DNA from 2 places in the Variovorax monticola genome. Region 1 is predicted to be linked to the other one. Evidence: predicted binding sites of a transcription regulator. Region 1 holds the regulator's gene; the other holds the start of a gene.
What was found. The regulator LexA, encoded in region 1, represses DNA repair genes until DNA is damaged. The targets are predictions, from matches to a motif close to ACTGTATNNNNATACAGT.

Region 2: a site for LexA is predicted at 3,146-3,163, ahead of ACSFA5_RS07860 (PA0069 family radical SAM protein). Genes of this name have one in related genera too.

Annotation. Positions count from the first base shown of each region.
Region 1 is NZ_JBPJZP010000002.1:1,167,312-1,171,766, forward strand. It holds gene ACSFA5_RS11105 (D-2-hydroxyacid dehydrogenase family protein) at 1-149, opposite strand, end outside; gene ACSFA5_RS11110 (hypothetical protein) at 251-628, opposite strand; gene lexA (transcriptional repressor LexA) at 766-1,449, opposite strand; gene ACSFA5_RS11120 (asparaginase) at 1,523-2,491, shown strand; gene adk (adenylate kinase) at 2,538-3,194, opposite strand; gene kdsB (3-deoxy-manno-octulosonate cytidylyltransferase) at 3,331-4,104, opposite strand; gene ACSFA5_RS11135 (Trm112 family protein) at 4,101-4,283, opposite strand; gene lpxK (tetraacyldisaccharide 4'-kinase) at 4,264-4,455, opposite strand, start outside.
Region 2 is NZ_JBPJZP010000002.1:543,958-548,412, forward strand. It holds gene ACSFA5_RS07840 (SRPBCC family protein) at 1-955, opposite strand, end outside; gene ACSFA5_RS07845 (SAM-dependent methyltransferase) at 1,002-1,958, opposite strand; gene ACSFA5_RS07850 (thiol-disulfide oxidoreductase DCC family protein) at 1,990-2,412, opposite strand; gene ACSFA5_RS07855 (GbsR/MarR family transcriptional regulator) at 2,471-3,067, opposite strand; gene ACSFA5_RS07860 (PA0069 family radical SAM protein) at 3,188-4,282, shown strand; gene ACSFA5_RS07865 (efflux transporter outer membrane subunit) at 4,320-4,455, opposite strand, start outside.

The sequences.
Region 1 (4,455 bases):
ATCACGTCGGCGTCCTTGAGGCGGACCGACAACTGCCCGATGCCTTTCACCGTGTTGGTGTAGACCTTGGCCGCGTACGCGTCCAGCTTGGCGGCGCAGCGCAACTTGCGCACCGCGTCCTGGTAGTCGTCGAGGATCACAATGTTCATGGCGTGCCATTGTGCCTCGCAGCATCGGCATGTCGCACCGGTGAACGTTTGGATACCCAGCCCCGGGGCGGCTTCCAAGCCACGCCCGGGGAGTGTTCGCCTCAGTGCAGGCGCGTCGATCGGTGGACCGTGGCCAGGGTTTCGGCGGCTTCGATGGCGGCCAGCCGGTCGAGCTCGTCGCACACGTCGGCCATGCGCCCGGAGATCACGACGCGGTTATTGCGCTGCTGGCCTTTGCCGTCGACCACGCGAACCACGCGCAGGGGGCGTGCAGGGGCCGTGGCGACCTCGGGCGCCGAAGCGTTGCTGCCGGCGCGGGTGGTGCAAGCGGGGCGCACGGCGACGTAGCGCAATCCGGCGGACGTGTCGTTGGGGTCGAGTCGGTCCCTGGCGTGGGGCCGGCGCGCCGGAATCAGGCGGTTGGCCAGCGATTGCAGCGGCATCCAGAAATCAGCGATGGCGAGGAGGGCGATTCCCATGTGAACTCCAAAAAAGTATGAGGTTGAACACAGGCAGGATTTCTTGAATCGGCCGCGACAGGGTGATGGCGACCTTGCGCCATACGCCCGCCACCTGTCGCGGCCGGATGAGGTGCTGCTGTCAGCAGGCCATGGGCCTACATGAGCATGGTGTTGCGGATGAGCCCGACCGCGAGGCCTTCGATTTCGAAGGGCTCTCCCGGCTGCACGATGATGGTCGGGTAGTCGGGGTTTTCGGCGTGGAGCTCGATGACCTGCTTGTTGCGCTTCAGGCGCTTGACGGTCACCTCTTCGCCCAGTCGCGCAACCACGATCTGCCCATTGCGCGCTTCCTTGGTGGCCTGAACGGCGAGCAGGTCGCCGTCCATGATGCCGGCGTCGCGCATCGACATGCCGCGCACCTTCAGCAGGTAGTCGGGCTGGCGCTGGAACAGCGTGTTCTCGACGTAGTAGGTCTGGTCGACATGCTCTTGCGCCAGGATGGGCGAGCCAGCCGCGACACGACCGATGAGCGGCAGCGCCAACTGGGCCATGCCGGGCAGCGAGAGCGAGAACTGGCCGCCTTCGCGGTGGCGCGTTTCGTTGAGCGAACGCAGGGCGTCGCCCTTGAGGCGGATGCCGCGCGAGGTGCCGCTGACGAGTTCGATCACGCCCTTGCGGGCCAGCGCCTGAAGGTGTTCTTCGGCGGCATTGGCCGACTTGAACCCCAGTTCATTGGCGATTTCGGCGCGCGTGGGCGGCGCGCCGGTGCGTGCGATGGCGCTCTGGATCAAGTCCAGGATCTGCTGCTGGCGGGCTGTAAGCTTCACGGCGAACTGCATATGTGGTTCCTTGCGGCACTGGGTAGATATCCAGTAGCTGTATTTTTAACCAGTTTTTAGAAGTTGACAAGTCATGGTCAATTCCCTTTCGTCCGAACTGCGTCGTGTGGTGGTCCTGGGCACCGGCGGCACCATTGCCGGCAAGGCCGCCAGCAGCGGCGACAACATCGGCTACACCGCCGGGCAGGTCGGCGTGGCGGACCTGCTGGGCGGCATCGCGCCCGCCGGCGTGACGCTGGTGGCGGAGCAGGTGGCGCAACTCGACAGCAAGGACATGTCCTTCGAGGTGTGGCAGAAGCTGGCGCAACGCTGCGCGCATTGGCTCGCGCAGCCGGACGTGGCGGGCATCGTGATCACGCACGGCACGGACACGCTCGAGGAAACTGCCTTCTTCCTGCACACCGTGCTGGCTGCGACCAAGCCCGTGGTGCTGACCTGCGCGATGCGACCCGCGACTGCGCTGGCGCCTGATGGACCCCAGAATGTCCGGGACGCCATCGGCGTTGCTGCCACGGCAGGCGCGCGGGGCGTGACAGCGGTGTGCGCTGGAACCATCCACAGCGGTTTGGACATCCAGAAGACCCACACCTACCGGCTCGATGCCTTTGCGTCAGGCGATGCCGGGCCGGTGGGCTATGTGGAGGAAGGCGAAGTGCGCCTGGTCCGGGGATGGCCCGAAGCTGCTGCGTCGCACACGGCGAAGGTCGTCAATGAAGGCGCATTGCAATGGCCGCGCGTCGAGATCGTCATGAGCCATGCGGGCGCCAGCGGGGCGCTGGTCGATGCGCTCGTTCTGTCCGGTGGCTCGGCGAGTGCCGCGCCGCTGCGAGGACTGGTGCTGGCAGCGACTGGCAACGGCACGTTGCACCATGCGCTCGAAAAAGCCGCGCTGAAGGCTGAGTCCGAAGGTGTGGCGGTGATTCGCGCGACGCGATGCGCGAATGGGCGCATCCTTCCGACGGGAGGCGAGCAGTTGCGCGACGCGGGCGCGTGGACTCCAGTAAAGGCGCGCATCGCGCTGATGCTGGAACTGCTCGGGTAAGGAAGAAGAAGCCGCCCTGTGCAAATGGCCGAGGGCGGCTGCGAAATCAGCTGCTCAGTGCGGCCAGAGCGCGCTGGGTGATTTCATCGACTGTGCCCACGCCCTTGATGGCGCGGTACTTCGGCGAGGCGGCGGGGTCGGCCTTGGCCCATGCCGAGTAGTAGTCGACCAGCGGGCGCGTCTGCTGGCTGTATACGTCCAGCCGCTTGCCCACGGTTTCTTCCTTGTCGTCCTCGCGCTGGATCAGGTCTTCACCCGTGACGTCGTCCTTGCCTTCCACCTTGGGCGGGTTGAACTTGACGTGGTAGGTGCGGCCCGAGGCCGGGTGCGAACGGCGCCCGCTCATGCGTTCGATGATGTCGCTGAAGGGCACGTCGATCTCAAGCACGTAGTCGAGTTTGACGCCGGCTGCCTTCATGGCGTCGGCCTGGGGAATGGTGCGCGGGAAGCCGTCGAACAGAAATCCGCTGGCGCAGTCGGCCTGCGCAATGCGTTCCTTCACCAGATTGATGATCAGGTCATCGCTGACCAGAGCGCCCGCGTCCATGATGGCCTTGGCCTGCTGCCCCAGCGGCGTACCGGCCTTGACGGCGGCGCGCAGCATGTCGCCGGTCGAGATTTGGGGAATGCTGTATTTCTGGCAAATGAAGGCCGCTTGCGTGCCTTTGCCCGCCCCGGGCGCGCCCAGCAAAATTAGTCTCATGGTGTCCTCGGACGGTTCTTAGATTTTGTGTCGCACCAAGCATTGGCCCGAGGGCTGGGCAAGGCGGAATTGCTTCGAGGATAGCATGCGTGCCCCCGGAGAAATCCCCGCGTTTCCCGCCGGTGGGGCGGTCTTCTCAGGCCGTGCGGCCGGAGGCAAAGACCGCGCGCACCCGTGCGAGGTCTTCAGGCGTGTCGATGCCCGGGCCGGGTGCCACGTGGCTCACATGCACCGCAATGCGGTGCCCGTGCCACAGTGCGCGCAGTTGTTCCAGCGCCTCGGTTGCCTCGACGGGGGCGGGCGGCAGCAAAGGAAACTTGCGCACGAAGCCCGCGCGGTAGCCATAGATGCCGATGTGCCGCAACGGTGCGGGCGTGGGCAGCACGCTCGGCGCCGCGCCGTTGGCGGAGCCGTCGCGCCACCATGGAATGGGCGCGCGGCTGAAGTACATGGCGTTGCCTTGCGCATCGAGCACGGCCTTCACCACGTTTGGATTCATGAAATCGGCGATCGAATCGATCACGTGGGCCGCGGTACTCATGTCGGCTTCCGCGTGGCTGGCGAGCGTGGACGCCACGGCGTCGATCAGCGCAGGATCGATCAGCGGTTCGTCTCCCTGGACGTTCACCACGATGTCGTTGCCGTCCAGGCCCAGTTGTTCGCAGGCTTCGGCCAGCCGGTCGGTGCCGCTGGCGTGGTCTTGCCTGGTCAGGATGGCCTCGACGCCATGCGCCTTGCACGCCGAAACGATAGAGGCGTCGTCGCCGGCGACCACCACGCGCGAGGCGCCGGATTCGCTGGCGCGCCGGGCTACGCGCACCACCATGGGCACGCCGGCGATGTCGGCCAGGGGTTTGTTGGGAAGCCGTGTCGACGCCAGGCGCGCCGGCACCAGGACGGTGAAGCTCACAGCCCGAGCTCTTCGTCGGACAGCGTGCGGGCTTCGTTTTCGAGCAGTACCGGAATGCCGTCGCGCACCGGGTAGGCGAGGCGCGCGCTGCGCGAGCAGAGTTCCTGCTTCTCGGGGTTCCAGGTCAGCGGACCTTTGGTGACGGGGCAGACGAGCAGTTCAAGCAGCTTGGTATCCATCGAGCGATGATAGCTTTGCGTCGAGCGCGGTGAAGAATTCGGGGGAGGGCGCGAACACCAGCGGCACCGCCAGCGCATCGGGGGCTTTGCGCCACAGCTTGACGGCATCTTTTTCAGTGCAGACCAGGGTTCGTGCGTCTGCGGCCGGGCGCTGCCAATCTTCGAAGTCGTA
Region 2 (4,455 bases), 620 kb from region 1:
CATACCAGTTGAAGCGTGTGCTCAGGCGCCACGACACGTCGATGCGCAGTTCGGTGCCGCCCTCGCGCGGGGTCAGCGTGTAGCTGGTGTCGCGCAGGTCGAAGTACTGGCCGCCGATCATCACGTGGTCGTCCAGCGCGCCGGCGGGAAAGGACTCGGGCGCGAAGCGATAGCGCCACTTCAGCAGGCGCCCGGGCTGCCACTCGGTGATGACTTCTTCGAAGTGCACGTTCTTCTGCCACTGCACCTGGCGCACGCGGCCCTCTGGCGTCTCGACGGTCACGCCGGACAGCGGCATCGGCACGCCGATGCGAAAGGCCCACGCGTCGCCGACCTCGTCGGGACGGATGTCGCGCGCCTCGTTGAGCGCATGCCACACCCGCTCGGCCGGCGCGGCGATGAAGACGGTGCGCGAGGTGTGGGAGAACTGGTCGGGGTTGGGCAGCTGGGGCTCGATGCCGCCGAGCAGCAAGGGCAGCAGCGCAAAGCCGTAGAGGGCCGGCTTCGGCCAGTTGGTGATGCGGCACACGATGCCCATCGCCAGCCCCCCGACGCTGCCCATTACCGCGAACAGCGGCACGATGACGATGGCGCAGATGATCCCCTCGATGAACACGGCCAGCGTGCCGGCGACGAACAGCGCGGTCGCCACCCACGGCGCCCAGAGGTAGTAGCCCCAGCTGCGCCGCTCGATGCGCTCGGCCATGTACACCGTGACCGCGCCGCACACCGCGGGCACGAAGTACACGAAGGCGCCGAGCATCGGCGAGAAGCGGTGGCCCGGCCCGCCGCTGAAGACGATGCGCAGCACCAGCGCGACGAGCGCCCCGGCCAGGATGGGCCAGAACCAGGCGAAGGGCATTCGGCGCCGGGGCGCGTCCTGCATGTCGTTGACCGGTTGCTCGATGGGCGTCAGCCCCGAGAACCTGCTTTCTTCCGTTGTGTCGTTGCGCATGGGAAGCCTCTTCTCCTCTTTCGTTGTGTGTGCTTGTGTGGTTCGTTCAATCGGCGCTGCGCTTCGCAGTGACCATGCAGTAGTCGAAGTCGCGCCAGAACATGCCCAGCGCCAGCGCGCAATAGCTCGCCACGATGTGCTTGCGCCGCCAGGGGCCGAGCCGGCCGCGCGCCTTCCACAGCTCGGCCAGCGTGAAGCGCGTGGCCAGCACGGGGATGTGCAACGCGCTGGGCGCCACCCGCCAGCGCAGCGACTTGACCTCGATGTCCTCGAAGCCGTGCGCGCGCAACGCCGCGACGAAGTCGTCGCGCACGGCCAGCGTGGGCACGGCCCAACTGTCGGCCCACAGGCGGTGCAGCCAGCCGGCGATGCGGCTAGGTTCGCGCCGCAGCAGGAAGCCGTCGACCACCGCCAGGCGCGCGCCGGGCTTGAGCAGGCGCGCGGCCTCGCGCACGAAGCCGGCCTTGGCGGTGCCGTCGGCGTAGCAGGCGCTTTCGACGGCCCAGGCGCCGTCGGCCTGCGCGGCGGGCAGGCCGGTGCGGGTGTAGTCGGCCTCTAGGTGCGCCATGCGGTCGGCCACGCCCGCGGCGGCGTCGAGCCGGGCGGCAATGCGGTTCTGCACCGGCACGTTGGTCACGGTGACGGCGTACAGCGAGCGGTCGTCGCCGACCAGCGTGCGCGCGGTGGCGCCGGCGCCGCAGCCCAGGTCGAGCACGCAGCGGCGCGGTGCGGCGCCTTGCGTTGCCTCGGGGAGCCGCAGCGCGCGACCGATCACGCGGTTCATCTCGACCAGCATGCCTTCGCGCCGCAGCGGGTTCAGCCCGGCGCGCCAGTAGCCGAAATGCATGTTGTAGCTTGGGCTCCAGGCGCTGTAGTCGAGCGCCACTTCGGTGAAGTAGTGCTGTGTGTCCTGGGCGGTGATGGGGGCGCCGGCGTGGTGCGTCGGTGCAGGCACGGGCGTTTCGTGGGGCATGCGGAGCTCGGTCTGGAAAACAGTGGGCATGGCGATTCCCTTGCTGGTGCTTCGGCGGTTCTCAGAGGCGGCAGTTGCCGTCGTCACAGGAAGGCGCCACGCGCCCCGCCAGCCTGGCGGCCAGCCAGCGTGGAATGCGGTAGCGGTTGCGTGCCAGCAGCGCATAGGCGCGGTCGGCCAGCGGCGCGACGAGCGGCAGGTCGAGCAGGAAGCCGCCGCTGGACAGGCCCACCGCCGCGCGGCAGAGGCGGATCGCCGGCACGCCGACGAACACGCGGCCTTGGGCATCCGACACATGAATGGCCGCCATCAGCGCATCGCGCGGGGCCGGTCCGGCGCTGAATGCGGTGGGGGAGCAATCGACCAGCTGCAGCCGGCCCGCCGCATCGCGCGCCTTCATGTGGTTCATCTCGGTGCTGCAGATGGCGCAGCTGGCGTCGAAATAGATAGTCAGCGGGTAGGCGGGCGCGGTGGCATGGGTCATGGTGTTCTTGATTCTCGATATTTCTGTCAGAACAGAAATTAAAGGACAAAAAAAGGGCTCAGATCATGGGGAGGCTGGCGTGGTGGGCGTCCGGGTCTTCGCCCTTGTCGCTGCCCTTGCTCGCCGCGGGCGCATCGCCGCGCACGAACTTCTGCACGCTGGCGCCCAGCGTCAGCACCTTGTCGAGCGTGCCGGGCGACAGCCGCAGCATTTCGTCGGCCCAGGTGGCGAGCTTGTCCATGAGCTCCATCGTCGAGCGGATGCGGTCCTGCGCGTCGGCCGGCTCCTTCTGGAAGTCGGGGCTGGACACCAGTTCGCGCAGCACGCGCACGGTGGGGTCGAACTCGCGTTCCTTGCGCTCGCGCACCACGGTGCGAAACAGCTCCCACACGTCGACGCTGGTCTCGAAGTAGTCGCGGCGGTCGCCCAGCGTGTGGGTGATGCGCACCAGGTTCCAGGCCTGCAGCTCTTTCAGGCTGTTGCTGATGTTGGAGCGCGCCACGCCGAGCGTGTCGGACAGCTCTTCGGCGTTCATCGGCTTGCCGTGGGCGAAGAGCAGGGCGTGAATTTGCGACACGGTGCGGTTCACGCCCCACATGGAGCCCATTTCGCCCCAGTGCAGGACGAACTTGCGTTGAATGTCGGTGAGTTCCATGGCGTCGAGTTTAGGATTTGCGAAATTTCTGTCAATAGAGAAATAGAAAAGTCGGCAACAACCGTGGATCGGTGGAATACTGTATGAATAAACAGTAAATCCAGCCGCCCAGGAGTTGCCATGCCCGCTGCCCAGATTCCCATCCACGCCATCAAGGGCCGCGGTGCGGCCACGCGGCTGGCGCATCGCTTTTCCAGCGACGAGCGCAACGCCTTCGACGACGGCTGGGGCACGCTCGAAGAAGGCGTGGCCGAAGCCGGCGAGTTGCAGCCCCTTGCCACCGAGGTGCGCTTCGAGGACGTGAAGTCGGTGCTCAACGACAACGACTCGCCCGACATCTCCTTCGACCGCTCGCTCAACCCGTACCGCGGCTGCGAGCACGGCTGCATCTATTGCTTCGCGCGCCCCACGCACAGCTACCTGAACCTGTCGCCCGGCCTGGACTTCGAGACCAAGCTCATCGCCAAGCGCAACATCGTCGAAGTGCTGCGCGGCGAGCTCGGGCGCAAGAGCTACCGGCCGAGCTACATCGCCATCGGCACCGCGACCGACTGCTACCAGCCGATCGAACGCGAGCTGCGCCTCACGCGCTCCATCGTCGAGCTGCTGCGGGAAACGCGGCATCCGTTCGCGCTGGTCACCAAGTCGAGCGCCATCGAGCGCGACCTCGACCTGATCGCGCCCATGGCCGCCGACCGCCTGGCAGCCGTGTACATCACCGTGACCACGCTCGACGGTGAACTCGCGCGCAAGCTGGAGCCGCGCGCCGCGGCGCCGCACCGGCGGCTGCGCACCATCCGCACGCTGGTGGACGCGGGCGTGCCGGTCGGCGTGAGCGTGGCGCCGCAGATTCCGTTCGTCACCGAAGACATGGAGCAGGTGCTCGAAGCCGCCTGGGAGGCCGGTGCGCGCAGCGCCTTCTACACCGTGGTGCGGCTGCCGTGGGAGGTGGCGCCGCTCTTCAAGGAGTGGCTCGCGCTGCACTACCCGCAGCGGGCGGAGCGCATCATGGCGCGCATTCACGACATGCGCGGCGGCAAGGACTACGACGCCGATTTCGCCACGCGCATGAAGGGCTCGGGCCTGTGGGCCGACCTGATCAACCAGCGCTTCATGAAAGCCACGAGCCGCATCGGCTTCAACCGGGAGCGCATTCCGCTGGACGTCACCGCCTTCCGGCCGCCGGGGGCGGTGGGGCAGGGCAGCCTGTTCTGAAGCCTGTTTCTGCTCTGGTCAGTTCGGCGGCGCGCTGCTACTGGCTTTTGGCCAGGCCGACCATCCCCTGAAGGTGGCAGCCGGCCGCCGTGTCGCCGGCCCCGCACCAGTCGCCCCCGAGCGCCTTCACCAGGAAAACAGAGGTCAGCAGCCGCTGCCCCTGCAGCTGCGCG